Regions from separate parts of the Marinobacter sp. MIT932201 genome, predicted to be linked through region 2. Evidence: predicted binding sites of a transcription regulator. Region 2 holds the regulator's gene; the other holds the start of a gene.

Region 1 (15,839 bases), 700 kb from region 2:
ACACCCAGGAATTCCCGGCCCCGGGGCCGTCCAGTCTTTCCAGAATGGTGATATCCAGTTCCGGCGCCAACTCTTTCGCCAGGGTGGCGAAAGTGGTGCCCATTATTCCTGCGCCGATAATGATTACGTTCATTAAAACCTGCCCGCGTGAGTCAAATGGCTGAATCCGTTGAAAGTGTATACCTTGACGGTAGCACGCTTCGCCAGGCGCGGAAAACGCGGAGACAGCGGTTACTCATCACTTAAAATCTCTCAACGGGGGTCTACCCCTGTCCAGCAGTTTACGTTAAGGTAAACATCACCTGGCACGAATCACACCAGATTCTGCCAGGCTGTCTACAATGACATTAACTACACTCCCACAAGGAGTGTTTGTTCCTCAGGCCACTACCCCAGGAAGAGGATTATGACAACAACAAAGTCCAAAGTTGTGTATTCCCCAGTGTTTACCGACGGTGCGGAATTCCGTATTCCCACGTTCAGGCTTCTGAAACAGGACGGCAAGCTCTACAAGAGCGCCAAGGCTCCTGATCTCGACAAAGACAAGGCCCTTCGTATCTATCGGGCCATGGTTACCACCCGAATTCTTGATGAACGCATGCTTGCCGCCCAACGGCAGGGCCGCCTGAGCTTTTACATGCAGTGCACCGGTGAAGAAGCGGCCGTAATTGGCAGCGCGGCGGCGCTGGATGATGGCGACATGATTATGGCGCAGTATCGGGAGCAAGGTGCCCTCGCCTACCGCGGTTTTACCATCGACGAATTCATGAACCAGCTGTTCGGCAATGAGATGGACTATGGCAAGGGTCGCCAGATGCCGGTCCATTATGGCTCGAAAAAGCTGAACTACATGACCATCTCTTCACCGCTGGCCACCCAGATTCCCCAGGCCACGGGCTATGCTTACGGTCAGAAACTTCGCGGCGAAGGTCATTGCACCATTACCTATTTTGGCGAAGGCGCCGCTTCCGAGGGCGATTTCCACGCGGCCCTGAACATGGCTGCGGTTCATCGGGTGCCCGTGATCTTCCTGTGCCGGAACAACGGTTACGCTATTTCCACACCGGCCGCCGAACAGTTTGCAGCCGACGGCGTTGCACCCCGGGCCTACGGTTACAAGATGGATGTGATCCGGGTGGACGGTAACGACATTCTGGCGATGTATCAGGCCACTCAAGAGGCCCGCAAGCTGGCCGTAGAACACAACCGTCCTGTATTGATCGAGGCCATGAGTTATCGCCTGGCGGCCCACTCTTCATCAGACGACCCGTCCGGCTACCGGAGTAAGGATGAAGAGGCAGTATGGCGGGAAAAAGATCCGATACTGCGCATGCGTCTGTGGCTGGAAAGCAAGAAGTGGTGGAGTGAGGACGACGAAAAGCAGCTGCAGGAGAACATGCGCCGGGAAGTGCTCGAAACCATGAAACGGGCGCAGAAACGGCCGCCACCACCGCTTGAATCATTGGTCAGTGATGTCTATGACGAAGTCCCGCCGGCGCTGGCTGAGCAGTTCGACAAACTGAAGGCGCATATTCGCCGGTATCCGGACGAGTACCCGAAGAGTGCCAAACACGCCAAGGGAGGAGCATAAGATGACGAAGATGAATATGCTCCAGGCCATCAACAACGCCCTGGACACCGCCATGGCGGAAGACGAGCGAGTACTGTGTTTCGGTGAGGACGTGGGTGTCTTTGGCGGCGTTTTCCGTGCCACCAGCAACCTGCAACAGAAGTACGGCAAGGCCCGTTGCTTCAACACGCCCCTGGTAGAGCAAGGCATCATCGGGTTTGCCAACGGTCTGGCGGCACAGGGCTCTGTTCCCGTAGCCGAGATCCAGTTCGCCGACTACATCTTCCCGGCGTTTGATCAGATCGTGAACGAATCCGCCAAGTTCCGCTACCGCTCGGGCAACCTGTTCAACGTGGGCGGGTTAACCATTCGCGCCCCCTACGGCGGCGGCATTGCCGGCGGCCTGTACCACTCCCAGTCACCGGAGGCCTACTTTGCCCACACGCCGGGCCTGAAAATCGTGGTACCACGCAACCCGCATCAGGCCAAAGGGCTATTGCTGGCCGCTATCCACGATCCCAACCCGACCCTGTTCTTCGAGCCCAAGCGGCTTTACCGGGCCTCGGTGGGTGAAGTACCCGACGAGGACTACCGCCTGCCCCTGGGTGAAGCCGAAGTCACCAAGGAAGGCACGGATGTGACGGTTCTGGGCTGGGGCGCCCAGATGGAAGTTATCGATCAGGCCGTAGAACGGGCCGAGAAGGATGGTATTTCCTGTGAGGTCATCGACCTGAGGACCATCTTGCCCTGGGATGTGGAAACCGTGGCCAACTCCGTGTTCAAGACCGGAAGGCTGGTGGTCACCCACGAAGCTCCCCTGACCGGCGGCTTCGCCGGTGAAATCGCTGCCACGATTCAGGAGCGCTGTTTCCTGTATCTGGAATCTCCGATCGCTCGGGTAACCGGGATGGACACCCCGTTCCCGCTGGTGCTGGAAAAAGAGCACCTGCCCAATCACCTGAAGGTCTACGAGGCCATCAGGGCGAGCGTTGAATTCTAAGCTGATATCAGGACAGGAGAGCGACTATGAGTGATTTTATTCTGCCCGATATCGGCGAAGGTATCGTGGAATGTGAACTGGTCAAATGGCTGGTCAGTGAAGGCGATTTGATCGAAGAAGATCAGCCGGTCGCCGAGGTAATGACTGACAAGGCCCTGGTGGAAATTCCGGCGCCCTACAAGGGCCGGGTAACACGCCTTTACTATAAGGAAGGCGATATCGCCAAGGTTCATGCCCCGCTGTTTGAACTGGTGGATGAGAGCGAAAGTGGTCGCCAAGCACCGGCTGCCAGCTCTCCAGAGCCTGCGGAGCCAAAGGCTGCTGCCCCCGCGGCTGAAAAGCAATCTACCTCCGACACCGAGTCCGGAGATAATGCCACCGAGGACTTTATCCTGCCGGATATCGGCGAAGGGATTGTCGAGTGCGAGGTGGTGGAATGGCGCGTCGCCGAAGGTGATGAGATTGAGGAAGACCAGCCTGTCGTGGACGTTATGACCGACAAGGCCATGGTCGAAATTACTGCTCCCAAAGCCGGGCGGGTAACCAAGCTTTATCACCAACAGCAGGCGATGGCCAAAGTTCATGCGCCCCTGTTCGCGTTCATTCCCCGTGACCGGGAAGAGCCGGATGAGTCCAGAGCCAAACCGGAGCCCGCTGCGCAACTCTCAACCGCAACGGCCTCACCGGTTGCTACGGCGAGCCGACAGCGTATTCCGGCCAGCCCGGCTGTCCGTCGCTTGGTTCGGGAGCACGAGCTCAACCTCTCGGATATCGAGGGATCGGGCAAGGATGGTCGTGTCCTGAAAGCCGATGTACTGGCCCATATCGAGGAAGGTCCCAGGCAGGAACAGGCTCCAAGCCCCGCCGAGGAAACTCAAACTCCCAAAACTGGGAGTTCCCGCAGGGCACCTGTCGGCGAACAGGAAGTACGAGTCGAACCTATCCGCGGCATCAAAGCTGCGATGGCGAAAAGCATGGTCAAATCGGCCACCACCATTCCTCACTTTATCTACAGCGAGGATATTGATGTCACCGATCTGCTCAAGCTACGGGAACAACTGAAACCGGAGGCAGAAGCACGGGGTTCGAGACTGACGCTCATGCCCTTCTTCATGAAGGCCATGGCCCTGGCGATCCAGGAATTCCCGGTGCTCAACAGCCAGCTCAACGATGACGTCACGGAGATTCACTACCTGCCCCAGTGCAATATCGGTATGGCGGTGGATGGCAAAGCGGGCCTGACGGTGCCGAACATCAAAGGCGTGGAAAGCCTCTCGTTGTTGGGGATTGCCGACGAGGTAGCGCGCCTGACCGATGCGGCCCGATCCGGCCGAGTCAGCCAGGAAGACCTCAAGGGCGGCACCATCACCATCTCCAACATTGGCGCACTGGGTGGCACCTACGCCGCACCCATTATCAATGCACCCGAAGTGGCTATTGTGGCCCTGGGACGCACCCAGAAACTGCCCCGGTTTGACGCCAACGGCCAGGTGGTGGAACGGGCCATCATGACGGTGAGCTGGGCCGGCGATCATCGCATTATCGACGGCGGCACCATCGCCCGCTTCTGCAATCGCTGGAAAGGCTACCTGGAATCGCCCCAAACCATGCTGCTGCACATGGGCTGACGGTTTATCATGGCGCAGAAGACTCAACTGCAGCAGTTCTACATCCCCGAAGAGCAGTCGATCTATCTGCTCAGCCATGATGATGCCAAGAAGCTCAAGGACTGGGTGGCGCTTTGCGCCGCCCAGCTCCGCCAACTCGGCTATCAGGACATCGAATTGATTGGTAAGGGCGCTTACGGCTTTGTCTTTGCCGGCCGCCTGCCGGGCACGGCCATCGGCGGCCCGGAACATGTGTTCAAATTCACCCGCATCAACCTGCCCAGACATCTGCAGGACCGGCTTGAAGACGAAGCGTACATTCTTGAGCAGGTCCGTCACCCCAGGGTGCCGCGGCTGATTTCCTACCAGCGAGCCAATAACCAACCGATTCTGGTAATGGAACGGGCTGCCGGGTTGAATCTGGAAGAGGTATCCCTGCGTGATGGCCGCCTGAAGCCACGACTCATTATCCGCATTGCCGACCAGCTTGCCGACATCCTGCGCAACCTGCGCCGGGAAAACGGCCCTGCCGGAAGACCGATCGTTCACGGTGATATCAAGCCCTCCAATCTGGTGTTCGACGCCAGTACCGAAAACATCGCGCTAATTGACTGGGGCTCCTCGGTGTTTGCCCAGCTGGACGCTAACCAGCAGTTCATTACCGCCAACGTGATGGAGCTGATGTCCGACAACCTGCAGCAAACCAACGCGCGGCTAGGCGATGTCTATTTTATTGGTGAGGAACAGCTCAACGGCGGCCTGTCTTCGCCGCGGTTTGACGAACAGGGTGCGGCCGGCACGCTCTATGCCCTCGCTTCGGCGCAATCCTGCCGTTTTGGTCACCGGGCGATCCCGGCTACCTCTCTGGGGCTGCCCATGGAATTTGCCAGGATGCTCGATGGCATGCTGTCGCCGGATCCTGACACGCGGCGCAAAGCCGGTGATTACTACCTCAGGGAAATGCCGCGGATGGCTCGCACGGTGATGATCGATCTGCCCGAAAAGCCGGTCGCGGCCCAGGTACCGGTTTGGGTTCGAGCCTCGGACCAGGAAATCGACACCGTGGTTTACAGTTCCCGCAAATCCTTCCTCCGGGAAGAGGGAGCGCCGGAAACCCTCAACGACGTTAACGACGTTCAGCTCGACCGCTACTACAAGAACTTCATGCAGGGCATGGGCGAAACCGAGAAAGCCTTTCTGGCGGCCGTCAGCCGCCTGGGGCGCTATCCGGTGGAAGGTGGTCTGGCCGTGCGTTGGGAAACCGATGGAATCTACATCGACACGTCGCTGAACTTGCACGATCCGGCACTGAAGTCAGCATTTGTTCAGGCGGTCAACAACATGGTTTACCTCGCCCAGGCCATTTACCGACAAGGTATTTTCAAAAGCTGCCTGTTTAACGCCCGGAACACTCTGCACATCGACCGTGACGAGCCGGATCAACCCTTTCTCCTGTCACCGGGAATGAAACTGCATTACGAGGTCAGCGCTGCGCCGGAGGTGGAGGATGAAAGCCGCGTGCATTCCTACTTCGAGGACGGCCCCGATCCGGAGGAGTTTCTGGTTCTGCCTGATATCATAATCCACGCTTTGGAGGCCCTGAACGACATCCACCACACCGGCATGATTATCTTCGAAGCCCTGCCCCGGCATCTAAAGATTCACAGCCACTACCGGCTGCTGGATCCCGACCGGGAAGCGGAGTTTACTCGGCTATTGGATGAAATTCTTTCCGCTGTCGAACAGATCACCGGGCTCGGAGTTTCCGGATATATGAAGATGCCCTACAAGGACACGCGCTTTTTCCCGCATATCGAGCGTTTGCCCGACCGGTATTACCCGCGCAACCCCAGGTCCGAGCACGCTTAGACGCCAGGCCGATCCCATCCGTTTTGTCCGCTGTTTCGGACGCTTTGTCCGGTAAAGCCGACAATTTCAATCAGGAAACTCCCGAGATGTCCCAGCCACAGGACACTTCATTTCCAAAATCAGTGAACGAAACCGCTCAAGGCTCCTGAAAACACGTAAAAACAATGACTTGGCAACTGGCATGGTTCCTGTATCAGAACCGGATATAACGATAAAAACTGCCTGAAGAACAAATCGTTAAGAAAGACTGTTTTTCACGTTTGCTCGGATAACAATAAGGAACAACTATGCGATTTCTCCTCCTGGCTCTGTTGCTGGTCAGCCCCCTGTGTTTTGCCAAAACCGTCGTTATCGTTCAAAGCTATCACATCGAATACAAATGGGATGCCGATTACATTGAGGCTGTCCGTTCGGTTCTTGGGAAGGACCACGACATAAAGGTCTTTGAACTGGACACCAAACGCCTGCCCAAGCCCGAATGGCCAGACAAGGTGGCTGAGATTCAGGGCAAGATCGCCGAGATCAAGCCGGATGTGGCCATCCTGGGTGATGACAATGCATTTTCACTGATGGCGGAGCATCTGGTGCAGCGCGAGATTCCGGTGGTATTTTTGGGAGTGAATGGTGGCCCGGTTCAGCACCCTACCCTTGAGCACCCTCTGGTTACCGGAATACTGGAACGCCCCTTCTTCGCCGACAGTATCCGGCATCTGAGAAAAGTCCTTCGGCAGAGGGATCGCTTCCTGGTGCTGATGGATGACTCACCCACCATGCGCAATGCAGTGAACGAATATTTCGGTGACAAACGCCAGGCCACTGTCTACGGCTCGGACCTGGATATCGTTCTGACCAACGACCGGGATACCTGGCTGAAATCGGTGGTAAACGCTCATGAGCGCTATGACGCCGTGGTTCTGGGAACCCACCACACCATCCGGGACAAGGACGGCAACTACGCTACTCCTTATGAACTGCTCAAAGAGGCCTACTACAGCGCTCAGCTTCCGCTTTTCTCCTTCTGGGATATCTTTGTTGGGCAGGAACAGAGCATTGGCGGTTTTACCATATCCGCTCATCAGGAAGGCCTCACCGCAGCAAGACTGGCATCGCTGATCCTCAATGGCATGAGACCAGACCAGATACCGCAACTTAAATCCATCAGTGGCCATTATGTCTACAGCGAAAGCGGCCTTGATCACTGGAATCTGCAGCTGTCGCCCATGATTGCCAGTCAGGCCAATTTTGTTGACTAGGGTCCCGTCAAGAATCTTGCACAACCAATGCGCCGATCTAACCAACCGAACGTAACACTTCAGGTTTGATCGGCCTTGCCGTTAACCATTAAAACAATCCGATAAAAGGGTAGTATTTTGGCTTCCTCTTTCCTCGAATCTGTAGAACGGAAATTAGGTGTCCCCGGCAAGCTACTGATTGCGCCGGTTTTTATCCTCGCGCTGTTCGCTTCAGTGACGTTTTTCAGCGTTTCCGAATTTCAGCAACTGGACCAACGCATGAATAAGGTCGCCCGAGACCTGGCGCCGGATACGGCGATTGGCACAGAGTCGGTTATCAGTGTTTATCGGATGCGGCTTCGGGTGTTCGATTATTTCTCCACCGGCGATGAAGAAACACTCAGCTATTTCGATGAGCTGGAGGGGGAATTCAATGAAGTGATGGCCAGGGCCCAGGAGAATATACAGGACCCAGATGCCGCCAAATTGGTGGACCGTATCAATAGCAGCACCGGTGAGTACATCAGCGCCTTCAAGAACGAGCTGGTTCCGGCAAAACGCCAGGTTCTGTCGATCATAAAGGACGAACTGGACGTTCACGGTCCAAACGCCACCAAGGCTTTAAGAATGGCCCTTAACGGCGTTGCCAACCGGGAACCCGAGAGCGATCTTCGGGCCGGCCTTGAGCAGCTCCTCAACGATGCCATGGTCATGCAATTGACCGCCCAGCGTTACCTGACCAACGGCGACGAGGACTCCCAGAAAGCCCTCGGCTGGGCAATCGAAGACCTGGCCGATGCGCTGGAGCTGCTGGAACCCGAAAATGGTCCTGACTTTGTTCAGGTCTATATGGACACCGTCGTTGAAGAACTGGCCAACTACCAGGCGGCGGTCGAGAAGATGCTGGACCAGCAAAGCATCGTGGTCAGCGTCAAGAAAGACAAACTGGATGTGCTGGGTCCAGAAATTGCCCGAATGGCCAGAGAACTGGAGTCCACAATATTTGACTCGCTGGAAGTAGAGGCTGACGTCGCCAGTGCCGAGACCGACCTCGCCCTAAGGTTCACGCTGATTGCGTTCTTTGTGTCGTTGGTGCTTGGCCTGATCGTCGCTGTGCTGATGAGTCGGATGATGGGTGTCAGCGTCAAACGTGCCAAAACCGAAATCCTCGGTTATCTCGACGACATCGCCAACAATAACGGCGACTTGTCCACCAGGCTGGCCCCGGGTCGCCCGGACGAAATCGGTGACTTCATTGGTGCCGTCAACACCTTCCTGGAAACCCTCGAGAAGACAATCTCACAAATCGTGAGGGCTTCGCGCCAACTCACAGGTGAGTCGGAATCCCTCTCCGGCATCACGGAGCGCACGACCGCCAACTCTGAACAGCAGCGCGATCAGATCACTCAGGTGTCTGCCGCCATGCAGGAAATGGTCTCGACCTCTGAAGAAATCGCTTCGAACACCAGCGAAACTGACGAATCCGCCCGCAAGGCAGCATCTCTTGCCGATTCCGGCCAGGAAACCGTTGGCTCTGCCATCAGAGCAGTCACTAACCTTGCCAATCAGGTAGAAAAAGGTTCGACGCGCATCCAGCAGCTGGAAAACGAGTCAGCCGAGATTGGCAATGTGCTTGCGGTGATTCAGAGCATTGCAGAACAGACCAACCTTCTGGCCTTGAACGCAGCTATCGAAGCGGCCCGTGCCGGCGAGGCAGGACGGGGTTTTGCCGTGGTTGCCGACGAGGTCCGCGGGCTGGCCAAACGGGTGCAGGAATCAACCGTCGATATCGAGCGCATTGTGTCACAGCTTCAAAGTGGCGCAGCCGGTGCAGTTGTAGACATGAGCAAGGCCAAGCAGATGGCCGAAGAAGCCAGCGAGGAGGCGAGCAAGTCCGGCGAAGCACTGACCGATATTCTGGCCGCGGTAAACAGCATCGTCGAAATGACAACCCAGATAGCCAGCGCCACCGAACAGCAGAGAGCCACGGCATCCGAGATGACTCAAAATGTGGAGATAAGCAGTAGTGCCATTGAAGAACTCGCCGGGGATATCTCCCAGGTAAACCATTCAAGCCAATCGCTGGCCACCATGGCTGATGAGTTGAACACTCTGGTGAGACGCTTCCGCGCCAGCGAATCCTGAGCGGACAATGGTTGCAGATGTTAACCACTTCACGAGCGCGTCCATAATTACCTGATACCTTGGGGCTTCAAGTTACACAATGTAACCGGAAATGGACCGCCCGGAGGTATCCCGCCATGACGCGCTCTCAATCATCCCGGAAGGCAGGCGTACGCAGCCCTGCCCTCGCCATACTGACAGCGGCTGCCTGCCTTGGCACGGCCCAAGCCGCCGAACCCGAGAATGTTATTTTCGCCGCAGAGAATGCGCTTTACGGGGCCGGCCATGATGTCGGACGCGCGGATGGTTGGATCGATGAACAACTCCGAACTGCCATACGCGCCTATCAAGATAAGAATGGGCTGCAAACCAACGGCAACCTGGATGCAGCAACACTGGAAGCACTCGGCGTGGCCAAAACTTCGAGCGCAACCATCGCGGCAAATTCGGTCGGCAGTCGAAAGGCATCAATGGCAAAGCTTGGTTTGTCCCTGCCCGAGCCGGCACCCGATTCTCCTGCCGTTGCCAGAGCTGAACCGAAGCCAGAGCCAGAGCCAGAGCCGGAGCCGGAGCCTGCGCCTCAACCTGTGGCGACACCCACTCGAACTCCTTCCAAGCAGGTTGCCCAGACACCCTCACCTGACATTAAAACGCAGGAAAAACAGGTAGCTACTGCGGATACTTCAAAACAAACTGAAGTTACGATTGAGGAAAAGGCGCCCTCAGAACCCCAAGCCCCAACGCCAGACCCCACGCCGGAACCTGTGGTCGCCGAAGTAACAACACCGGAAGTCAACGAAGAACCAGACCCGGTGCTGGCCCAGCTCTCTACGGAACCAACCAGCGCGGGATACGCCGAGCAGGAAGCAACCGATACCAGGAAAGCCCAGCCAATCGAGGAAGAGACCACTGCATCAACACCCACGGCTGCCGAGAAACCTCAGAGCACCGGGGGCGGCTTTTTCAGCAAGTTGTTCGACTTCTTTTTCGGTTGGCTGGTATGAGCGTCAGCTCTGCAACCGGTCTTTGAAGACTTTCCAGTCGATCACGTTGCCTTCAGAGTCGAAATGGACATAACCACGAAAGCTGGGGTCATCTTCCCAGGCTTTCACAAAGCCGACGGTTTCACCGTCATCTGAAACGATTTCAAAGGCTTCACTGTGGGCCCTGGCCATTTCTTTGTCGGGATCTGTGTCAGAACGTCTGAGGCTTACGGAAGAGTCTAGAGGTAAGGTGCTTTGAAGGAATTCCTGGATCATCGTCAAGCTCTCCTTTCGGGGTGAACCGGTCTGGTTCTGGAGGTAGCGTAACTATAAGCTGATCCGCTAATAGAGAATACAGATTCAGATCAATTTTCTTAGACTTTTTCGAGATAAAAATACTTTAAGAACAAGGGCATATTTCATTATTGTGACAACATGTAACCTTCCGGACCGGTTATTTTTCAACCAACTCAGAAGGTTACCTTAGCCACATTCGATCGCGTCTACCGATCAGAATTTCCAGAACGGGGTGCTCAATTTCTGTTCAACGAGCTCCGGGGAAAATCCCACATCGTTCAGCAAACGGCGATCCATTGTCATTACCAAATGGACAAAGTTGCGCTTCATCCGCCAGCCTTTGTAAAGAGAAGCAGCTCTTTTCATTTCATTACTCCTTAGTCAACCCAGAATTCGGTCGGTAAAACCGGGACCTTGTTTAATTAGGATCCTATTCTAGGCTTGACAAGGAGTTTTCTGAATACTTGGAAACCCCTATAAACAGGGGCTCCCAGCATTTTAGCGTTTCAGAATGGTGTCATTTTAATTGCAGTTTCATGACGCCTTGGCGTTTGAAATCAGCACCTGGTAAAGGTCGTCCTTGAGCTGTGCCCGCTTCTGCTTCATGCGGTGCAATTTGTCGTCGCCGATGGGAGAGTCCCTCTTTTCCAGCCCTTCAATTTCGTGATCAAGATGCGTGTACTCCTGAAGCTTTTCATTGAACTTCAGATCATTGCTCTTGAGTTCCTGGATAAGGTCTTTGTACTGGGGGAATTCTACGTGAAGCTCGTGGCTGGAAATGCCCATCGTTATACGCTCCTTTTGTTTGCAGAGTGTTGATCAAAGCTGATCACCTTCAGCATAGACGAGCGTGCCAGTTTCTGGGCGTCTTTGACAAATCGCTAATTACGCACGACGTTGCATGGGTATAGCATGTCAGAACGTTATCCAGTTACGCCTCGGGACACTTGCGAATGACCTTTGCACGAATTACCGGCACCGGTTCTTACCTGCCTGACAACATTGTTACCAATAAAGACCTCGAGAAAATGGTCGACACCACCGACCAGTGGATTCGCGAGCGCACGGGCATTGAAAGGCGGCACATCGCCATCGAAGGCCAGACCACGGTAGACCTTGCCGAGCAGGCTGCAAAGAATGCCATTGACGCGGCAGGCATCAAGGCTGAAGACATTGACCTGATCGTGTTTGCCACCTCCACGCCAGACAAGATCTTTCCGAGCTCCGCCTGCATCCTGCAGGCCCGCCTGGGAATCCATGGCTGCCCTGCCTTCGACATTCAGGCCGTATGTAGCGGGTTTGTCTACGCCCTCGCAACCGCCGACAAATTCATCAAGACCGGAAGCAGCAAAAAAGCGCTGGTTATCGGCGCTGAGGTGTTTTCCCGCATCATTGACTGGGACGACCGGGGAACCTGTGTTTTGTTCGGTGATGGCGCCGGTGCTGTGATCCTGGAGGCCGATGAGGAAACCGGCATCCTGTCTACCCACATCCACGCGGATGGTCAGTATGAAGATCTGCTGCACGTACCCTGTGGTATCTCGGACAACTACGATCAGGTAAAAGCCGGACGCGCATTCGTTGAGATGAAAGGCAACGAAGTGTTCAAGGTGGCGGTCAACACGCTCGGGAAGATCGTTGACGAAACCCTGGCCGCCAACCAGATGCAGAAATCGGAAATCGACTGGCTGGTCCCCCACCAGGCCAATCTCCGCATTATCTCGGCGACGGCAAGGAAACTGAACATGTCTATGGACCAGGTGGTCGTTACCGTCAATGAGCACGGCAACACCTCAGCTGCATCCATTCCCCTGGCCCTTGATGTAGCGGTAAGAGACGGTCGCATCAAGCGCAATGAAGTACTCCTGCTGGAAGCGTTCGGCGGCGGCTTCACCTGGGGCTCAGCGTTGCTGAGATACTGAGTCAGCCTACGCACACCCGGTTGCGCCCCGATTCCTTGGCTTCATAAAGGGCTGAATCGGCTCTATCGACCAGCCCCTCGGGCGTGACCTCCGTTGCCACGCCCGTTGTGGTTAGGCCAAGGCTGATGGTTACGTACTCTGCAACTGAAGACAGCTCGTGGGGCATTGCCCGTTCAAGAACCCCTTTTCGACAGGACTCCGCAATCACCCCGGGATCGGCAGTGTCCGGCAAGATGATTGCGAATTCCTCACCGCCATACCGTGCGACCAGGTCCCCGGGCCTCTTTGCCATATCTCTCAGAATGCTCGCGACCTCTTTCAGACAAGCATCGCCTGCCGGGTGACCATATTCATCGTTGTATTCTTTGAAAAAATCGATATCGATCATGATCAAAGACAACCGGGTACCGTCTCGCCCCGCCCGCCTGACCTCTCGCTCAAGCACGGTATCGAAATGTCGCCGATTAGCGAGCCCTGTCAGGGCATCCGTAAGTGAAATCTGCTCCAACTGGGCCTTTGCATCCGTCAACGCCAGGTTTCGCCTGGCACCTGCCAGGAAATACCCGACAACAACGCACACAAGGACAATGCCGGAAGAGGCCACAAACACTGGCAGCAGACCGCGTTTTTCGAGAATCAAGCGGGCAGACGGAACCGCTTCAACGGTCCACTGACGACCCGCAATCTCAAATTCTCCTGCCCGGTATCGATTATCGTATTGCCATGATTCGGCCGCCGGATCCCCGGATCTGAAAAGCAGCGTCTCATCGCCCCCCGTTCGATCAATCACTTCCAACAGAAGATCGCTTCCAAGCTCACTTCCGACCGCTTGCCCAACCAGCTCTCCGACCCGGAAGACACCGTTGATAAAGCCGAAATGATAAGCTTCAGAGTCACCTTGCGCCGCCATGGCGCCCGGCTTGACCCTATACAGAGGCGCAAATACCAGAAACCCTTTTTGATTCTCCGGTTCCTGAACCAGACGGATTCCTGCCGTCGCCACCATTTCACCAGTCGACTTTGCCCGGTCAAGCGCCTCGAAGCGGGAGCCTTCACTGGCAAGATCAAATCCAAGCGCCGCCCGGTTATCAAAAATCGGCTCAATGAATTGAACGGGCACGTACTGCGCTCTCGGCTTCACTGGAACCAGCCCGTCCGTACCTGTCTCGCGAACAGTGAAGTCCTCAAAAACCTCGCTTTGCTTGCGAGTGAATTCGCTGAGTTGGTCCTGCTCCAGCACAGGCGCCCAGGCAAACGCCTGGATGGCCGGGGATCGATCGAGGACGTTCCTCGTGAGTGTCTCGAACCGGGCCCGAGTCATTTCGGGCATGATTCCCACGGCTGACTTCAGCGCATAGAGAATCTCCAGGTTCAACAGAACCTCGCGTTCAATGCTATCGGAGAGTTGATCTATGTCCGCCTTGAACTCGAGCTCAACGGCTTTCGATTCCTCGATATAGAACAGTCTTCCGAGGGCAAGACTGATGACCACGCCTACGATAAAAGCGACTGCGGCTGGCACAAATATTCGTTTTTTCGGGTAACCTGCTTCGGACAATCTGAACATCCTCTCGAGTCGCTGGAATTCTCACCAAAAGCCTGTAAAAACACTTGCTCAAATAGCTTTTACGTAACCCGGCATTCTCGGGATGTGAGGGAATGTAAATAAGCAGCGAAGCGTTCCGGAATGAGATTGGCACCCGACAGGCCATTCGGTTAAACTGTATTTATATACAGTAATAAGCAATCCCACTGCGAGGAAAAACCATGGCAGTACAAGCAGTCTACTTTTCTGATAGGGACGGCCTGGATATGGCACTGAAAAATCCTGAGACGATGCTGTTCACTTCAAAAGCCGAAGCCGACGCACGAGACAAAGTGCTCGAGTTGGCTGAAGAAATTCAGGTATTCCTGGGCCGCAAGGTCGAGGGGCTGGGTGACGACCTGGCCGAACGCTGCGCCATGGCCATCGCCGAGGATAAAGAACTGTTCCAGAAGGCCCTCAAAAAGCCAGAGCTTCTGAACGCGGATCAGTAAAAAACTTCAAGGGCGGCAGTCAGTTGCCGCCCTATTTTCACCCAACTTCTATCCATCTGCCATTGTCATAGCGCACGATTCCCTGGTCAGCCATTCGATGCAGACTGACCCACTGATTATCCACCAGCGCGGCTACATCCCGCTGGCGATGCAATACCGATTCGATTCGATCCGCTGGTGCATCAACAAGAACCGTCAGACGAACCGGTTCATGACGCCAATAGGTGCCGTCATGCACAGACTGTAACGGCAGACCGATTCTCAAATGCGCGCCGTTGCCTTCGACCACACCCACGTTACCCCCAACCACCGAATGCAGTAGCTTATTACCGGCACCGTAAACCTCGGGAACGGTAACGGACGCGAAATACTGGAGGTTGATCCAGTTAGCGACCACCATGGGTGCCGCCAGTAGAGATTCAAGGAGAGAACCATCAGCGTCTTGAGCCGGGTCATAGTCATGCAGGAATACCCGCCCCGACAGGTCGCACCCCCGGGTTTTGTTTCGTTTGGCAAATATGATGGCCGCGTTATTGGCCAGGCCCCACTCCGGGCGCACCTCGGACCAATCCCGGGTTCGGATTTCCATGGCCTCCCCGAGGTTCGCATCGTCCAGACCGTTCAGCTTTAATGGTGTGGCCCGCTCCTTCCGCACGCGAATGCCAGCCTCTGCAAACCCGGCTTCAAGGTCCGCCAGCCTCTGTACATGGGAATCCGGAACCAGGTGGCGATCAGCAATCGTTACTTTATCCGTCGCCGTGCAATGCTCGGCAGCCACCACCCACGTAAAGTCCGGGATCCTGATGCCCTCGTCTGCCAAGCCTGCCCGAACCTGTGGGTCGTTCAACAGGCGCGCCGCCAGCCGCGCATTGACGCCGCCACTCTGCCCACCGCAGGCGCCACACTCCAGCCCGGCCTGGTTCGGGTTGTTGTCGGTATGGCTTCCGTGGCCAACCAGCGCCAGCAAGGGGGCAAAGCCCCGGGTCAGAGACATGCCACGAAGCATATTTGCAACCAGCGCAACCTTTTGAGGATCTGACAGCGGGTCCCCACCAAGACTGTGCACCAACCGGCCCTCGACGGCTTTTTCCTCTCTCGCTCTATGGCCTTTTTTCAACGAGTCTTTCAGCAATTTCCAGGCCCAGGCCAGACCGGTGGTTTCCACCAGCGTGAAGGTCGACAGGCTGGTGTATTTCGC
Region 2 (15,839 bases):
CGAAGCTCACCGATGGGCGGTTGGCTGGAAATGGCATTCCGGATGTCCGAATCAACTTCCATATACTCGACGATCGCCACTCGCCCCTGGGTGCCGCGGCCGTTGCATTTGTCACAACCGGCGCCCTGAAAACACCGGAAATCCGCGGGCGGGCCGTCGGGAAACACCTCGGACAGAATCACCGGGTCCGGCTCTGCAGGCTGGCAACAATGCTTGCAGATGCGCTTGGCCAGCCGCTGGGCGATCACAGCCAGCAGCTCACCGGCAATGGAATTCGGGTGGATACCCAGATCATACAAGCGCTGCAGTGAATCCACCGCGTCGTTGCAGTGCAGCGTGGACAGAACCACGTGGCCGGTCTGGGAGGCCCGTATCGCCTCCAGAGCGGTTTCCTGGTCACGGATCTCGCCCACCAGAATGACATCCGGATCTTCCCGGACAAACGCCCTCATGGCATCGGCGAAACCAAAGCCAATTTCTGATCTGACCCGGGTTTGTTGAATGTTGTCGATGGAGTACTCGATGGGGTCTTCCACCGTGATAACTTTCCGGCGGCCGTCATCGGCAAGGGTCTGCAGCCCGGCATACAGCGTGGTGGACTTGCCTGACCCGGTCGGACCGACCACCAGCACCAGTCCCGCCGGGTTATCCAGCAAGCGCTGATAACGGGCACCGATCATGGATGACATGCCAAGTTCGGCAATGGTCATGGCGCGGCCGGTCTGCGGCAGCAGACGTATAACGGCATGTTCGCCATGGAGCGAAGGCTGGGTCTGTATCCGCAGATCGTAGGCCATATCGCCGAGCTGCAGCCGGGACCGCCCACCCTGGGGCAGCCGGTGCTCGGCGATGTTCAGCTCTGCCCGCAGCTTGATGACGTTAATCACCCCTTTCATCTCCCGGGCCGACAGCTGGTACTGGGGCAGATCATGGAGATCGCCATCCACCCGAAGGCGAATGCGAATCCGGTCACCGTACTGTTCTATATGGATGTCGCTGGCTTTTTCACTTACAGCGTCCATCAGAATGGCTTCGTAGACAGACACCAGATAGGGGCTGACGTGCTTGTTTTTCGGATCCTTGCCCAGAAGCTGATCCTTGCTGCCAGTCGGGTCCGCCGCCTGGTTCGGGGTTGGTTCCTGATCCGCTGCAAAGCGGCGCCCTTTGGCAGTCAGATCAAGAGCTGACCAGAGCCGACGAAAGTCCGTCGGTGTAACCAGCAGGCAGTCAACCACCTGGTTAGGACTCAACCGCTCGAGCTGATCAGTGCGCGCATCGGGATCGTCGGTCACAACCGTGATCCGACCATCTTCCTCGGCGATGGGTATCAGTCGTGAGAGATCCAGAAACGTTCGGGAAAATCGCCGGAAAAGCGCCGGATGGAGATCCGGCAGAAGCTCGTCCGCATCGGTGAAGGTCATGCCCCGCTGACGGGCAAGAGAACGGTAGAGATCAATCTCTTCAAGATTCAGTTTCCGGCGGAGCACGTCCAGCAGCCGGCAATTCTGCTTCGCTGCCTCCGCCTTTGCCTCGGCCAGGACCGCTTCGTCCACGACACCCTGATCAATGAGGATCTGCTCGACGTTACGGTTGAAGTCGACCCAGCCCAGGGTGCGCACACGCTTGAGCTTGGCACCCTGTTTTTCGAACATGGCCAGGCTCGGGACGGGTCCCGCTCGCCCTTCAAGACACACCAGGCGCCCCCCCTCACGAACCAGGTGCGCCAGGGCAGTCTGGTCCCTGACAAACGAGGTACACAAAACGAGATCACAGAGTGGATCAGGCTCGGGCGCCTCTTCCGCACGGGCAACAACGACATCCACATTGTGCATACCCAGACGGACAAACCGCTCTCTGGCAGCCTCGGCGACAACGGCATTCCGCTCCACGTACAGGACCCGATGGGCGAGCCCGGACAGCACAGCGGCAAAATAGCCTGAGCCACCGCCCACGTGCATCACCATCTGATCCGGTTCTATTTCCGGGAGCAGGGAGAGAATGTGGCTGACAGTTTCTTCGCGGGGAATGGAGTGGCCGGTTATCGAGGCAACCAGGTCGGAACCGGAAACAAAATCATGGCGGGATACAGATCGAAGGGCCTCAAGGGCCCTCGGATAGACTCTCTTCATTCAACAACGTCCGTAACGGCTTGGTATCAGGCCGCCTGACGTTTTCTGAGTGCTGACACCAGCTCGGCCTCGGGACGGGAAATTCCGCACGTGTTCATAAGATCGTCGATATCGGCGCCGAGATCAACCAGTCGAGAGGCTTCATCGTAAGAGATTCGCAGCGGATCGTTCTGGCGCATTTCGTCGAGCGTGGTCCTCAGCTCGTGCAACTGACGCTCACAGCTAACCAACCGCTGCCCTACCCCCATGCTGCCACTGGTGGTGGCATGCAGTTCCCGGCCAAGGGTATCACAGCGCTCTTTCAGCGTTGCTCGGAGGCTACGTACCTGGCGCCCGAGAACCAGGCCCTGAACGAAAACCAGAGACAGGGCCGCAACAGTCAGCGCCCAGGGAAGGTATGAAGGAATTTCTGCAAACATGACGGATGTCTCCCGTTAATTGCCACGGAAGGCATCCATCGTGAGGCCTGTAGCGGGTTGCCCCGGATCACAGTGCCGCGATTTCAGCCCACTCGTGGTCTGACAGCATCTTGTCGAACTCAACCAGAATGATCAGTTCGCCATCCTTGTTGCACACGCCCTGGATAAATTTGGCACTTTCCTCGTTACCCACGTTCGGTGCAGTTTCAATTTCGCTGGCTTTCAGGTACACCACCTCGGCGACAGAATCCACCAGAATGCCCATAACCTGGTTGGCAGATTCCATAACCACAATCCGGGTGGCATCGGTTACTTCGGCATCGGCCAGGCCAAAGCGCCGGCGGGTGTCGATAACGGTAACCACGTTACCCCGAAGGTTGATGATGCCGAGCACATAATCCGGGGCCCCCGGAACCGGAGCAATCTCCGTGTATCTCAGCACTTCCTGAATCTGCATGACGTTCAGACCGTAGGTCTCATCATCCAGCCGGAAGGTAACGTACTGCAGTACCTGATCGTCCTGGGCCTGATTGGTTTGTCCGCTCGGGGATGCCATAGCGATGTTTCTCCTCTTGGGCTGCCCGGCGGGCAACCTGATCGTCAAAAAAATATCATCAGTGCCCAATACTATAGTTAAGGGCACAAACCGTGCCAGCACGGCTCGGTTTCATTCAGTAACCATTGTTTGCGTCAGCTCAGATCCAGATGGTGCTCTCTTTCCGCCCTCACCAGCAAGTCTGCCATGGTGCGCACATCAATCAGCGCACACATGTGGTCAATCACAGTGCCGGCCAGCCACGGACGCTTGCTTCGGGCTGTGCGCCAACGCACTTCGTCCGGCCGGAGGGTAAAGGACTGGGCGACGTCATCACAGGCGAGCCCCCAGTCGCTGTTATCCAGCCGGATCACGAACCGGTAGTTGTCCCGGGCATCGGGCGGCACCCGCCCTGCCATGATCCATTCGGCGGTATCCACCACCCTCAGGTTCTGATCCCGGTCCGGGCGGATTCCCATGTACCAGCGTGGACTTCCCGGGATGGGCCGGATCTCTTCTTCAATGCGGTGAATGGCACCGAGCAGAATCAGAGGCACCGCCAGCTGCAGACCGGCCACCGTGAAAATGAGGCACTCAAAGGGCTGTTCTGACCACTCCGGGCGGGACGGCGGCGCGGCCGGCTCCGGCGCAGGCTGAGCTTCAATCCTTGCCTTCGGCACCGGCGCTTCCGGCACCTGTCGCACCACTGGCCTCTCAGGTTCCGCCGGCGTTTCCCGGACCCGTTTGGGTGGTTCAGGTCTTGCCGGCGGTTTTTCGACGGTTGGCACAGATGCCGGTTTCGTGCGGGTTGCCACCCGCGGTTCCGGAGGTGCAGGTTTCACCGGTTCCGGCGCTTCGATTTCCTCCCGAAGCGCCGTATCAGTGGCCGTGTGCAGCAGTTCGTCAAGATAACTGGCAATGGCAGTTTCCGGATCCGCCAGCCGTGTCAATTTATCGTCAGCCATGCTGACGCTCCTTCACCCTGCCCACCCGGGCCATGAGATCATCCAGCAGATGGCTGTAGGCGCGGACACCATGGGTTTCGGCATCCAGCGCGGACGGTGTTATGCCGCCCTGGCTGGCATCCCGAAACTTGGTGTCCACCGGAATCGCAAACTGCCAGAGGGACTCGCGGTAGGTCTTCCGCAACAGGTTCAGGCTTTTCACCGACGCCTGTGTCCGCCGGTCATACAAGGTGGGCACAATGGTGTAAGAAAGTTCGTTTTTCTGGGAACGCATGATCATCTTCAGGGTGTGGAGCATGCGCTCCAGGCCCTTGATGGCCAGAAATTCGGTTTGCACGGGAATGATCAGATGCTGGGCTGCCGCAAGGGCGTTAACCATCAGAACCCCCAGAGAGGGAGTATTGTCGAGCAGGACATAATCAAAGTCGTCCCAGAGCTGGGCCAGGGCCCTGGAGATAATCAGCCCCATGCCCTCAACCCCGATCATCCTGCGCTCAAGGGTAGCCAGAGCCGCACTTGCCGGTAGCAGGGACAGCCCCTTGCAGCTGGTTTCGGTAATCAGCTGGGCCGGAAGACCCTCGGGCACCTTACCCTGATGCTGGAACAGATCGAAAACGCTGTGGGCGATGGTATCCGGGTCATACCCGAACCAGCTGGTGAGCGAGCCGTGTGGGTCCAGGTCTACAACGAGAACACGCTTGCCTCGCTCGGCAAGCAGGCCGCCCAGCGCGACAACACTCGTGGTTTTACCGACACCACCTTTTTGATTGGCTACTGCCCAGATTCGCACGCTTCGATTCTCCAGAGAACACGTCGGTGTGGCCGAACTTTAACGATAGCCACAGCCCGGTTATCGGCCACTCCCCGGGCAACTTGAACGAATTGCATTCGGGAGTGCCGGCAAGCTCTTGCCGGCGCCTTTTTGTTAACGGGGATTAATACAGGAACCGTGCCAATGGCTCTATACGCATCTGCCGACGATGCCATTCAGCGCATAGCGCCGCGGATACTGGCGTCACGGGAAATCAGCAATACCACCCGCCGATTTCTGCGCCGTCCCTCTTCCGTGTCATTCCGGGCAACCGGCTGATACTGGCCATAGCCGACAGCCGCCAGACGTTCCGGCTCGATGCCCTCCATCACCAGCATCCGGACCATGGCAGCCGCCCGGGCGGCTGACAATTCCCAGTTTGACGGAAAACGGGAGGTACTGATCGGCTGATTATCGGTGAAGCCTTCCACTTTGACAGCGTTGTCCCGGTTGTTCAGAACCGTGGCGATTTTCTCGACCACCTCGAACGCATCGTAATGGGGCTCGGCATCGCCGCTGCCAAACAACAGACTGTTGGGCAGATTCAGCTCCAGCCACTGGTCGCTGGTCTCAAGCGACACCACGCCCTGGTTGATCAGCTCATCAAACTCCATGGAAAGCTGGTCAGCCATGGCTCGCAGCGCTTCGGTCCGCGCCTGCGCGTCCATCTCCGGATTTCGGGGCGCTTCGGTCACCGCCGGCGGGATTACGTTCTCGGCAGGCGCATTCAGCGATCTCTGGGGCTGGTCGCCAATCTCGATTGGCTGGAAGGAGCGCTGGGGTGCATTGAACACGCCGGTCAGGGTTTCAGAAAGGACTTTGTATTTGCCTTCGTTAACGGACGATACCGAGTACATCACGACGAAAAAGGCGAACAGCAGGGTGATGAAATCCGCGTAGGAAATCAGCCACCGCTCCTTGTTGTGCAGATCATCCTGGGGTTGCCTACGGCGCCGCATAAGTTGGCCTGCGCATGCTTACTGCAGGAAGCCCCGCAGCCGCAATTCGATGGATTTCGGGTTTTCACCCTCGGCGATGGCAATCAGGCCATCGATCATCATGTCCTCATAGCGGGTGCGCTCCCGCACGATACCGCGCATCTTGTTAGCGACCGGGAAGAACAGGAGGTTGGCCAGCGCCACACCGTAGATGGTGGCTACAAAGGCGGTTGCGATCCCGCTACCCAGGGATTGGGGATCCTCAAGGTTGGTCATCACCTGGATCAGGCCCATGACAGCCCCGATAATGCCGATGGTTGGCGAGTAACCACCCATGGCCTCGAACACCTTGGCCGACTCCAGATCCCTCTGCTCACGGGATTCCAGATCAACTTCCATGATGCCCCTGATGGTCTCGGTTTCGGCACCGTCGACCAGCAACTGCAACCCCTTGCGGGCAAAGGGCTCCGGCTCGCGCTCGGCAAGCCCTTCAAGGCCCAGCAAGCCCTGCTTGCGAGCTTTTACACTCCAGTCAATGACTTTTCCGATACCGTCTTCAAGGTTGATAAACGGCGGGAAAAAGACCCAGCGCACCTGAGTGAAAGCCCGCTTCAGCATGGGCCACGAGGTCTGCAGGATAGTCGCGGCCAGAGTGCCACCGATGACGATGATGGCCGCCGGCCCATTAAACAGTGAGCCAACCGCTCCGCCTTCCAGCAGGTTACCGCCAAGAATTGCGGCAAAGGCCAGTATGACCCCGAGCAAACTCAGGATATCCATCAGCAGACACCTTCGACCAGACGCGGACCGATTTCGTCCAGGGACAGCACGTCGTCAGTCAGTCCTGCCTTGGCAACGGCCATGGGCATGCCATAGATAACCGATGACTTTTCATCCTGGGACCAGATGTCCGACCCGCTCTGCTTCATCATCCGGCACCCTTCCTTGCCGTCCGAGCCCATGCCGGTAAGAATGACGCCGAGCGTCTTGCCCGGGAAACTGCGGGCCAGGGAACCGAAGGTGACGTCGACACAGGGCTTGTAGTTGAGCCGCTCGTCGCCGGGCAGGATGCGGATCCTGGCCTGCCCACCCCGGTTCTCAACCATCATCTGCTTGCCACCCGGTGCCAGAAGAGCAAGTCCCGGCCGCAACACATCGCCATCCGCGGCCTGCCGGACTTCAATCCGACAGAGCTTGTTCAGGCGTTCAGCGAAAGCCGGCGTGAAGCTGGCAGGCATGTGCTGTACCAACACGATGGGAGCCGGAAAGGTTGCGGGCAACGCCGTCAGTACCCGTTGCAGGGCAACAGGTCCACCGGTGGAGGTTCCGATGCCAACCACAGCGTAATGCTTTGCCGGGCCTCGACGGGTAGGACGCCTCTGCGCCTCGGGTTCAGGCGCAGCCGCAGGGCTGTGGGCGCCTGGCCGCTGGCGCGGCGTGACTTCCGCACGAGGACGGGCCGGCGTGGCGGGAGCGCGGGACGTGGGCGCCGAAGGTTCGGGGCGGGCCGGCGCTGCAGGGCGGTTGCCAGGGCGGCTGCGGGCCACGTCCAGAATCCGCTCAATCAGGATTTTCTGGAGCTGGCTGTTGTCCCGGGCAATTTCTTCAAAGTTCTTGGGCAGGAAATCGACGGCACCCGCCTCGAGGGCATCGAGTGTGACGCGGGCGCCCTCATAGGTGAGAGAAGAAAACATGAGTACCGGTATGGGGTGTTTGCGCATGATTTCGCGCACGGCGGAGATGCCATCCATCACCGGCATTTCGTAATCCATGGTGATCACATCGGGACGCAGCTTTTCGGCCAGCTCCACGCCTTCCCGGCCGTTGGTTGCAGCCCCAACCACCTTGATCTGGCCGGAGCTGGTCAGGATTTCCGTCAGCCGTTTGCGAAAAAACCCTGAATCGTCAACGACCAGGACAGAAACTGTCATCCACTTCTCCTACCCAATCCATCGTTCTTCGGCCTTCTATGGCCGCAGTCACCTGAAAGCCCGGCTTAGCCGTAGTGTTGCAACAGGCTTGGCACATCAATGATCAGCGCGATCCTGCCGTCGCCGGTAATGGTGGCGCCGGCCATTCCCGGCGTACCCTGGAGGGCTCGACCGAGGGGCTTGATCACCACCTCTTCCTGCCCCACCAACTGGTCGACAACAAAACCGACCTGTTTGGTCCCCATGGCTACGATGACCACATGGGCGTTCTCCGGCACTTCCTGGGAAGTACCATCACGCACCAGCCATCGTTTGATGTGAAACAGCGGGAACACCTTTTCCCGGACCACAATACACTCTCGTCCGTCGACGATATTGGTCTTGGTCAGGTCCAGATGGAAGATCTCGACCACATTCACCAACGGCAGCGCGAACGATTGGTCACCCAACATGATCATCAGTGTGGGCATGATGGCCAGGGTCAACGGAACCTTGATGACAATCCGGGAACCCTTACCCAGTTGCGATTCAATGCTCAACTGTCCATTGAGCTGGCCTATCTTGGTTTTGACCACATCCATGCCTACGCCACGACCGGAGACGTCCGAGATCTGCTCCTTCGTGGAAAAACCGGCTGCGAAAATCAGGTTAAAGCACTCGGAATCGGTCAGGCGATCCGCGGCATCCTGATCGTAAATCCCCTTCTCGACGGCCTTGCGACGGAGCACTTCCGGATCCATACCGGCGCCATCATCCTCGATGAACAGCAGGATATGATCCCCCTCCTGTTCGGCAGACAGGGTTACCGTACCCTGGCGTGGCTTACCTGCTTTCTCGCGCACTTCCGGGGCTTCGATCCCGTGATCGACCGAGTTTCGCACCAGGTGAACCAGCGGATCAGACAGCGCTTCGACCAGATTCTTGTCCAGATCGGTGTCTTCACCGTGCATCACCAGGTTGACCTCTTTCTTGAGGTTCCGGGCCAGGTCACGCACAACCCGGGGGAACCGGCCGAACACCTTCTTGATCGGCTGCATACGGGTCTGCATGACGGCAGACTGGAGGTCGGTGGTGACCACATCCAGGTTGGACACGGCTTTGTGCATGTGTTCGTCTTCGCTTTCCGCGCCCAGACGCTGCAAGCGGTTACGCACCAGCACCAGTTCACCCACCATGTTCATGATGTCGTCGAGACGCTTGGTGTCAACACGCACCGTTGTTTCAGCCGCGGGCGCGTGTTCGCGGGCGGGCATCGCAGGGGTGGCAGCGCCTTTGGTCTCCGGCTTCCCGGGCTTCGGTGCCTCTGCTTTTGGCTTGGCTGGCTCTTTCGGCGCTGAGGGCTCTTTTGGCGCTGAGGGCTCTTTCGCTGCTGAAGGCTCTTTTGGCGCTGAAGGCTCCTTCGCTCCCGCGGGCTTTTTCGGAGTGGAGGACTCTCCGCCGGCAGTCGGGCTTCCACCCTTGCCATGGAGATCGTCCAGCAGTTTTTCGAATTCGTCGTCGGTGATCAGATCGTCGCTGCCACCGCCTTCTGCCTTGGCCGCCGGCTTTTCTTCTTTGCTGACAGCCTCGTCCTCGCCCGCAGGTGCGCCGGCAAACTGCCCTTTTCCGTGCAGCTGGTCGAGCAGCGCCTCGAACTCGTCGTCGGTTATCTCGTCATCTCCGGAACCCTCCCGGTCACCGGAAGACGCTCCGGAGTCTGAAGCCGGTGCCTGTTCTTCGCTCTTTTCGTCCTGCAAGGCATCCAGAAGCTGTTCGAATTCGTCGTCGGTGATGTCGCCGCCATCCTCCGCCGGTTCACTCTCTTCGTGCTCTGGCTGAGGGGCAGCGACAGGCGCTCCCTCACCTTCTGGCAGGGCCAGGGCATCGAGGCGGGCAATCAGTTCGTCCGGAGCCGGTGTTGGTTCCTCGTGATTGCGAACCTCTTCAAACATGGCATTAACGTTATCCAGGGCCTCCAGAACCACGTCCATCAGTTCAGAGTCCACCTTACGCTTGTGATTGCGCAGAGTGTCGAAAACGTTTTCGGCGGAGTGGCAGCAATTTACCAGCGCTTCAAGCTGAAGGAAGCCGGCGCCGCCTTTAACGGTGTGAAAGCCACGGAAAATGGCGTTGAGCAGATCACTGTCGTCAGGATGTTGCTCAAGATCTACCAACTGCTCTGACAGCTTTTCGAGAATTTCACCGGCTTCTACCAGGAAGTCCTGCAAAATCTCTTCATCAGCATCAAACGCCATGCGTTACCCTCTTTGTTCAGAAACCGAGACTGGACAACAGGTCGTCAACGTCATCCTGTCCCGAAACTACATCTTCACGCTCATCGGCCTTGATCTGGGGCCCGACGCCCTTCTCTGCAGATTCTTCCTTCTCTTCAATCTGGTGCACGGTGCCGGTGAGCTGATCCACATGGCTGGCCATCACCACCAGGCTGAGCATCTGCTCCTCAACCTCTTTTACCAGGGCGGTGACCTTCTGGATAACCTGGCCCGTCAAATCCTGATAATCCTGAGCAAGCAGGATTTCCGACAGATTGTTGTACATGGTGTCAGCGTCGCTGGCTGTGCTGACAAAAAAGCGATCAATACGGCCGTACAGTTCCCGGAACTCCGCCGGCTGCATCTCCCGACGACGCAGACGTTGCCATTCGTCCCGCAAGGAGGCCGCTTCTTCACGAAACGCGTTGGCCACCGGCATGGTTTCCTCAACCAGGTCCATGGTGCGGTTGGCCGCTTCGCCGGTCATCTGCACAACGTATTCGAGGCGATCGGAGGCGTCTGTCATCTTCGACAGCGCTTCCTGCTGTTCCGCGTTCCGGGGGTCAATCTGGAAGTTCCGGATGGCTTCGTGCAGGCTCCGGGTCAATCGCCCTACCTCGCGGTACAGACTTTGATCCCTGACCTCGCTGAGTTCATTGATCAGGGTCATGGCTTTGGCATAATCACCGGCATCAACACTCTCTGCCAGCTCTGCTGCCTGCCGCTGGAGCTTTTCGGTCACCTCCGGCTCAAGGCCCCGATGGTTCTTTTTGCTATCGCTCATGAGAGCCATCCGACCTCTGGTTACTGGATTCTTTCAAAGATTTTCTCAATCTTTTCCTTGAGCACAGCGGCAGTGAACGGTTTGACAACGTAGCCGTTCACGCCCGCCTGAGCCGCGGCAACAATCTGGTCGCGCTTCGCCTCAGCCGTTACCATCAATACCGGCAGGGTTTTCAGATTCTCGTCAGCCCGGACAGCCTTCAGAAGATCGAACCCGGACATGCCCGGCATGTTCCAGTCGGTGACCAGAAAGTCGTATTTGCCGCTCTTCAGCATCGGCAAGGCTGTGTTGCCATCGTCTGCTTCATCGGTGTTGGTGAAGCCCAGATCACGCAGCAGGTTTTTGATGATCCGTCGCATTGTGGAGAAATCATCCACAATGAGGATTTTCATGTTTTTGTCCAATGGGACCTCCAGTTAGTAACACCCGGAATTCGTTTGACCTTCGCGTTCAAAGTCTAGCAGGCCGCTGTTTAAACCGCTTATTGTCAGACCTTTGCTTCCGTTGTAAAGCATCGGTTACCAAAAACTACAGACTGCCCCTTCGCAGACACAGACTGAACGCAATCAGCTGTCCGGTTCCTGGCGCCAATCCGACAACCGCCCCCGAAGGCGCAAGGCAGCCTGGCTGTGAATCTGGCTGACCCTGCTCTCGCTGACGCCCAGCACGGCGCCTATTTCCTTGAGGTTCAGCTCTTCCTGGTAATAAAGGCTCAGAACCAGTTTTTCCCGCTCCGGCAGGTCTTCAATGGCCTCAGCCAGGCTCCGCCGGAAGGCATCGGAGGACAACCCCTCCAGAGGGTTATCCTGCGTCTCTGTCTGTTCTATCGGCAGCTCTCCGGATTCATTGAGCTCATCGAGGCTAAAAAGTCGGCCACTGTTGGAATCGGAAAGATAGGAATGATACTCAGCAAGCTCCATGCCCAGCTCCTCGGCCACTTCCTGATCCTGGGCTTCCCGGCCAAGCCGGTCTTCCACAGCCTTGATGGCCTGGGAAATGCGACGGGCGTTTCGATGCACGGAGCGGGGAACCCAGTCGCCCTTGCGAATTTCATCGACCATCGCCCCACGAATCCGGATACCGGCGTAGGTCTCGAAGGTGGCTCCTTTGGTGGAACTGTATCGCTGGGCAGCCTCAAGCAGGCCAATCATGCCGGCCTGCATAAGATCTTCAAGCTGAACGGAAGCCGGCAGGCGGGCCATCAAATGGAGGGCAATTTTCTTGACCAGCGGCGCGTGTTGCTCAACAAGCTGAGATGCCTTCTGCGCACCCGACTGGTTATAGATTCCGAGGTTTTTCGCCAATGTCATGTATCCGGTTTCTTGTTTGACTGGATCCGATTCAGACTTCGACGAGCCGCTCCACAAAGAATTCCAGATGTCCACGGGGAGAGGACGGCAACGGCCAGCTGTCTACCTTGTCGGCCAGAGACTTGATGGCCAGGGAGGCTTTCGCTCTGGGATAGGCATCCAGCACTGCCCTCTGTCTCTGGACTGCTTTCTTCACTGCCTCATCGTAGGGGACTATACCGACATATTGTAGTGCCACATCGAGGAAGCGCTCGGTGACCCGAGTCAGTTTTTCGAACAGATGCCGGCCTTCCTGCTCATTCCGCACCTGGTTGGCAAGAATGCGGAAACGATTGGTTCCATAATCCCGGTTCATCAGCTTGATCAGGGCGTAGGCATCGGTGATGGACGTGGGTTCGTCACACACAACCAACAGTAACTCCTGGGACGCCCTGAGAAAGCTGACCACCGATTCGGAGATACCGGCGGCAGTGTCGACAATCAGTACATCGATCTGATCCCCCAGCTCGCTGAACGCATTAATGAGCCCGGCATGCTCCATGGGACTGAGCTGGGTCATCCGCTGGGTACCTGAGGAGGCAGGAACGATCTTTATGCCGCCGGGACCATTTACCAGAACGTCCTTGAGGTCACAGTCGCCTGCCAGAACATCCTGAAGGTTACGGTTGGCGGTGATGCCCAGCAATACGTCGATGTTGGCGAGCCCAAGATCGGCGTCGAGCAGCACCACTCTCCGGCCTTTCTGCGCCAGGGCAATTCCGAGGTTGACCGACACGTTACTCTTGCCGACTCCACCTTTACCGCCGGAAACTGCAATCACCTGTACCGGATGTGCTCTGCTCATACTGTTTTTTGTCTCTTGCCACGTTTCGCCGGTGCGTTTCCGACGCCTGCTGTCAATCTGTCCGGTCTCAGGCGTGCTCTTTCAGGCCCTCTGCGACCGCCTGCTGTTGCTGGAGTGTTTTAAGCCGATCCACGGCCAGCCGCACCAGCGGAACAGCTTCTGCGTGGTGCAGATCTTCAGGAATCTTCTGCCCGTCTGTGTAGTAGGCTACCGGCAGACCGGTTTCCATGACAAAACCGAGGGACTCACCCAATGTGAGGGCCTCATCGATCTTGGTCATCACACAGCCCGCAAGATTTGCCATCTTATAGCAATGCCAGACGGATTTCATGATGCGCGGCTGACTGGTTGCCGAGACGACCAGATGCGTTTTGACATTGTGATGGCTGCGAGCCAGTTCGGCCAGCTGTTCCTGATAACCTTTATCCGAACTTGTCAGCCCGGCAGTATCAATCAGAACCAGGTGACGGTCTGACAGCTCGTCCAGAATATCGTCCAGGCTGTGAGTCTCATCCACCACCCGAACCGGCACATTCAGGATACGACCGAACACGAACAGCTGCTCGTGCGCCGCCACCCGGTATCGATCGGTGGTGACCAGAGCCAGGGAGTCGGAGCCATGCTTGAGCACATACCGCGCCGCCAGCTTTCCAATCGTGGTGGTCTTGCCGGAACCGGTAGGACCCACCAGCGCATAGGCGCCCCCCTCATCAAGCCACTCCATGCGAGAGGTCCGGACGCCGGTGCACAGCATTTTCAGGGACTGCTTCCAACCATCTTCCAGTCGCCCTGCCTTATGGCGACGGGAAATTGACCCTGCCAGCTCGCTGTCCAGGCCGAATTCCTGCAGGCGCTCGGCCAGCCTTTGCTGAACAGCCGTGTTTGTCGAAACCACCGGGTCCGGCTGCGGGCGACCACCCTGCATCATATCCCTGAGGGAGCTGATCTCGGCACGCATCTGTGCGAGTTCATCAGAATAGACATCCTTCGGCGCCTGGGGCTCAGCCACACTATCACCGAAATCGCCGCCGACCGTTTCCTGAACAGCAGCAAACGACGGACCTGAGTAGCCGGCTCCCTGGGAGGCACGCTTTTCCCTGACTTCACGGATGCGGTCACGGGATCGGCTCAATTCATCCTCGAGACGACGATGCTGGTCAGCCTGCATTTCTGCCAGGCGGGATCCGTTGGTGGCTTCTTCGGCCTGGTTGCCCAGGCGCTGGCGCGCCATGTTTTCGTCATAGTCCAGCGCCGTCACGATTTCGACACCACCGTCGACCCGACGGTTGGAAAGAATCACGGCATCCGGCCCCATCTGTTCACTGACCTGTTTCAGCGCCTCTGCCATGGTCTGAGCAAAAAACCGTTTTACTTTCATGATGCCTCTTCCTCCACCGGCAACGCCGTGCCGGCGCTGTCCGCTCTGTCATCCGCGCCGTTACTGGCCAACGGACGCCACGATCGTAATCTGTTTGTTATCCGGAATTTCCTGGTATGAGAGCACGTGCAGTCGCTCTACCCCATAGCTGGCAAACTTCGCCAGGACCGGCCGCAGTGGCCCGGACACCAGCAGAATGGCCGGTTTGCCAAGCATCTCCTGGCGCTGGACGCTCTCCTGAAGCGATCGCTGGAGCTTCTCCACCATATTCGGCTCCAGAACCAGGCCAATGTCTTCCTGACCGCCGGATTGTTGACTCTGCTGAACAGACTTCAGCAATAACTGTTCCAAGTCCGGATCCAGGGTGATCACCGGTATCTCCGATTCGTTGCCGCAGATGCTCTGGACAATCATCCGGCGCAGGGACTGCCGGGCTACGGTGGTCAGCAGCTTGGGATCCTGACTCTTCGGATGAACATTCACGATGGCCTCGGCAATGGACCGCATATCCCGGATCGGCACTTCCTCCTTCAGCAGGTTCTGCAAGACCTTCAGGAGCAGACTGATTGAAACGGTGGTGGGTACCAGCTCTTCGGCCAGCTTCGGAGAAATCTTCTCAAGCTGATCCAGCCACTTCTGGACTTCCTCGTGGCCCAGCAGTTCGTGGGCGTGTTTCTGCAACACCTGGTTCAGATGGGTGGCAACCACGGTACTGGCATCGACCACGGTATAGCCAAGGGTCTGAGCCTGGTCTTTCTTATCGGGCTCGATCCAGCAGGCATCAAGACCGAACGCCGGATCCTTTCCTTCAATCCCTTCGACCTTTCCAAATACCTGGCCGGGGTCGATGGCCAGCTCCCGGTCCGGGTGAATCTCCGCCTCGGCGATGGTTACGCCCATCAGGGTGATGCGATAGACGTTGGGCATCAGGTCCAGATTGTCGCGAATGTGCACCGAAGGCATCAGGAATCCCAGATCCTGGGACAGTTTTTTACGAACACCCTTGATGCGACTGAGCAACTGACCGCCCTGGGACTTATCCACCAGCGGAATCAGCCGATACCCCACTTCCAGACCGACGATATCGACGGTGGAGACATCGTCCCAGCCCAGCTCTTTGGTCTCTCCGGGTGCCGGCAGCTGACGACCCTGATCGCCACCCGCGTCTCCGCCCGGCGGCAGATCACGACCCGCCGGTCGCGGTGCCGCGCCGCCAGCGCCCCTGGCCGGGAAGGCGCCCTCCTCCTCGACAGTCTGCCTCTGGTGTTTCCAGATATACCAGGCAGCGCCGCCAGCCAGCGCACCCAGACCCAGGAAGGCCACGTGAGGCATGCCGGGAATCAGGCCGAGGATAATCAGGATTCCAGCGGCAATGGACAGTGCCTTCGGCGCACTGAACATCTGCTGCAGGATCTGGCCGCCCATGTCCTGGCTGGAAGTAACCCGCGTTACCATGATCGCCGCAGACGTGGACAGCAGCAGCGAGGGAATCTGTGCCACCAGGCCGTCACCAATGGTCAATAGCGCATAGCGCTCCATGGCC

Evidence for each region. The regulator FliA, encoded in region 2, starts transcription of late flagellar genes. The targets are predictions, from matches to a motif close to CTAAAGTTTNNNNNNNNNNNGCCGNTAA.
Region 1: SIC15_RS09575 (methyl-accepting chemotaxis protein) is a predicted target of FliA. The motif match lies at 7,357-7,384, and genes of this name have one in related genera.

What each region holds. Positions count from the first base shown of each region.
Region 1 covers NZ_CP138917.1:2,110,508-2,126,346, reverse strand. The annotation lists gene SIC15_RS09605 (malate:quinone oxidoreductase) at 1-133, opposite strand, end outside; gene SIC15_RS09600 (thiamine pyrophosphate-dependent dehydrogenase E1 component subunit alpha) at 407-1,591, shown strand; gene SIC15_RS09595 (alpha-ketoacid dehydrogenase subunit beta) at 1,593-2,570, shown strand; gene SIC15_RS09590 (dihydrolipoyllysine-residue acetyltransferase) at 2,597-4,198, shown strand; gene SIC15_RS09585 (protein kinase domain-containing protein) at 4,208-6,046, shown strand; gene SIC15_RS09580 (ABC transporter substrate-binding protein) at 6,334-7,299, shown strand; gene SIC15_RS09575 (methyl-accepting chemotaxis protein) at 7,558-9,423, shown strand; gene SIC15_RS09570 (peptidoglycan-binding protein) at 9,540-10,406, shown strand; gene SIC15_RS09565 (hypothetical protein) at 10,410-10,661, opposite strand; gene SIC15_RS09560 (hypothetical protein) at 10,896-11,048, opposite strand; gene SIC15_RS09555 (YdcH family protein) at 11,217-11,468, opposite strand; gene SIC15_RS09550 (beta-ketoacyl-ACP synthase III) at 11,636-12,604, shown strand; gene SIC15_RS09545 (diguanylate cyclase domain-containing protein) at 12,606-14,162, opposite strand; gene SIC15_RS09540 (YebG family protein) at 14,372-14,641, shown strand; gene SIC15_RS09535 (YbcC family protein) at 14,679-15,839, opposite strand, start outside.
Region 2 covers NZ_CP138917.1:2,808,060-2,823,898, forward strand. The annotation lists gene SIC15_RS12825 (ATPase, T2SS/T4P/T4SS family) at 1-2,129, opposite strand, end outside; gene SIC15_RS12830 (DUF2802 domain-containing protein) at 2,156-2,548, opposite strand; gene SIC15_RS12835 (chemotaxis protein CheW) at 2,616-3,104, opposite strand; gene SIC15_RS12840 (chemotaxis protein CheW) at 3,239-4,048, opposite strand; gene SIC15_RS12845 (ParA family protein) at 4,041-4,838, opposite strand; gene motD (flagellar motor protein MotD) at 5,036-5,818, opposite strand; gene SIC15_RS12855 (flagellar motor protein) at 5,837-6,577, opposite strand; gene SIC15_RS12860 (protein-glutamate methylesterase/protein-glutamine glutaminase) at 6,577-7,728, opposite strand; gene SIC15_RS12865 (chemotaxis protein CheW) at 7,794-9,962, opposite strand; gene SIC15_RS12870 (protein phosphatase CheZ) at 9,979-10,764, opposite strand; gene cheY (chemotaxis response regulator CheY) at 10,785-11,168, opposite strand; gene SIC15_RS12880 (RNA polymerase sigma factor FliA) at 11,331-12,074, opposite strand; gene SIC15_RS12885 (MinD/ParA family protein) at 12,106-12,918, opposite strand; gene flhF (flagellar biosynthesis protein FlhF) at 12,986-14,296, opposite strand; gene flhA (flagellar biosynthesis protein FlhA) at 14,357-15,839, opposite strand, start outside.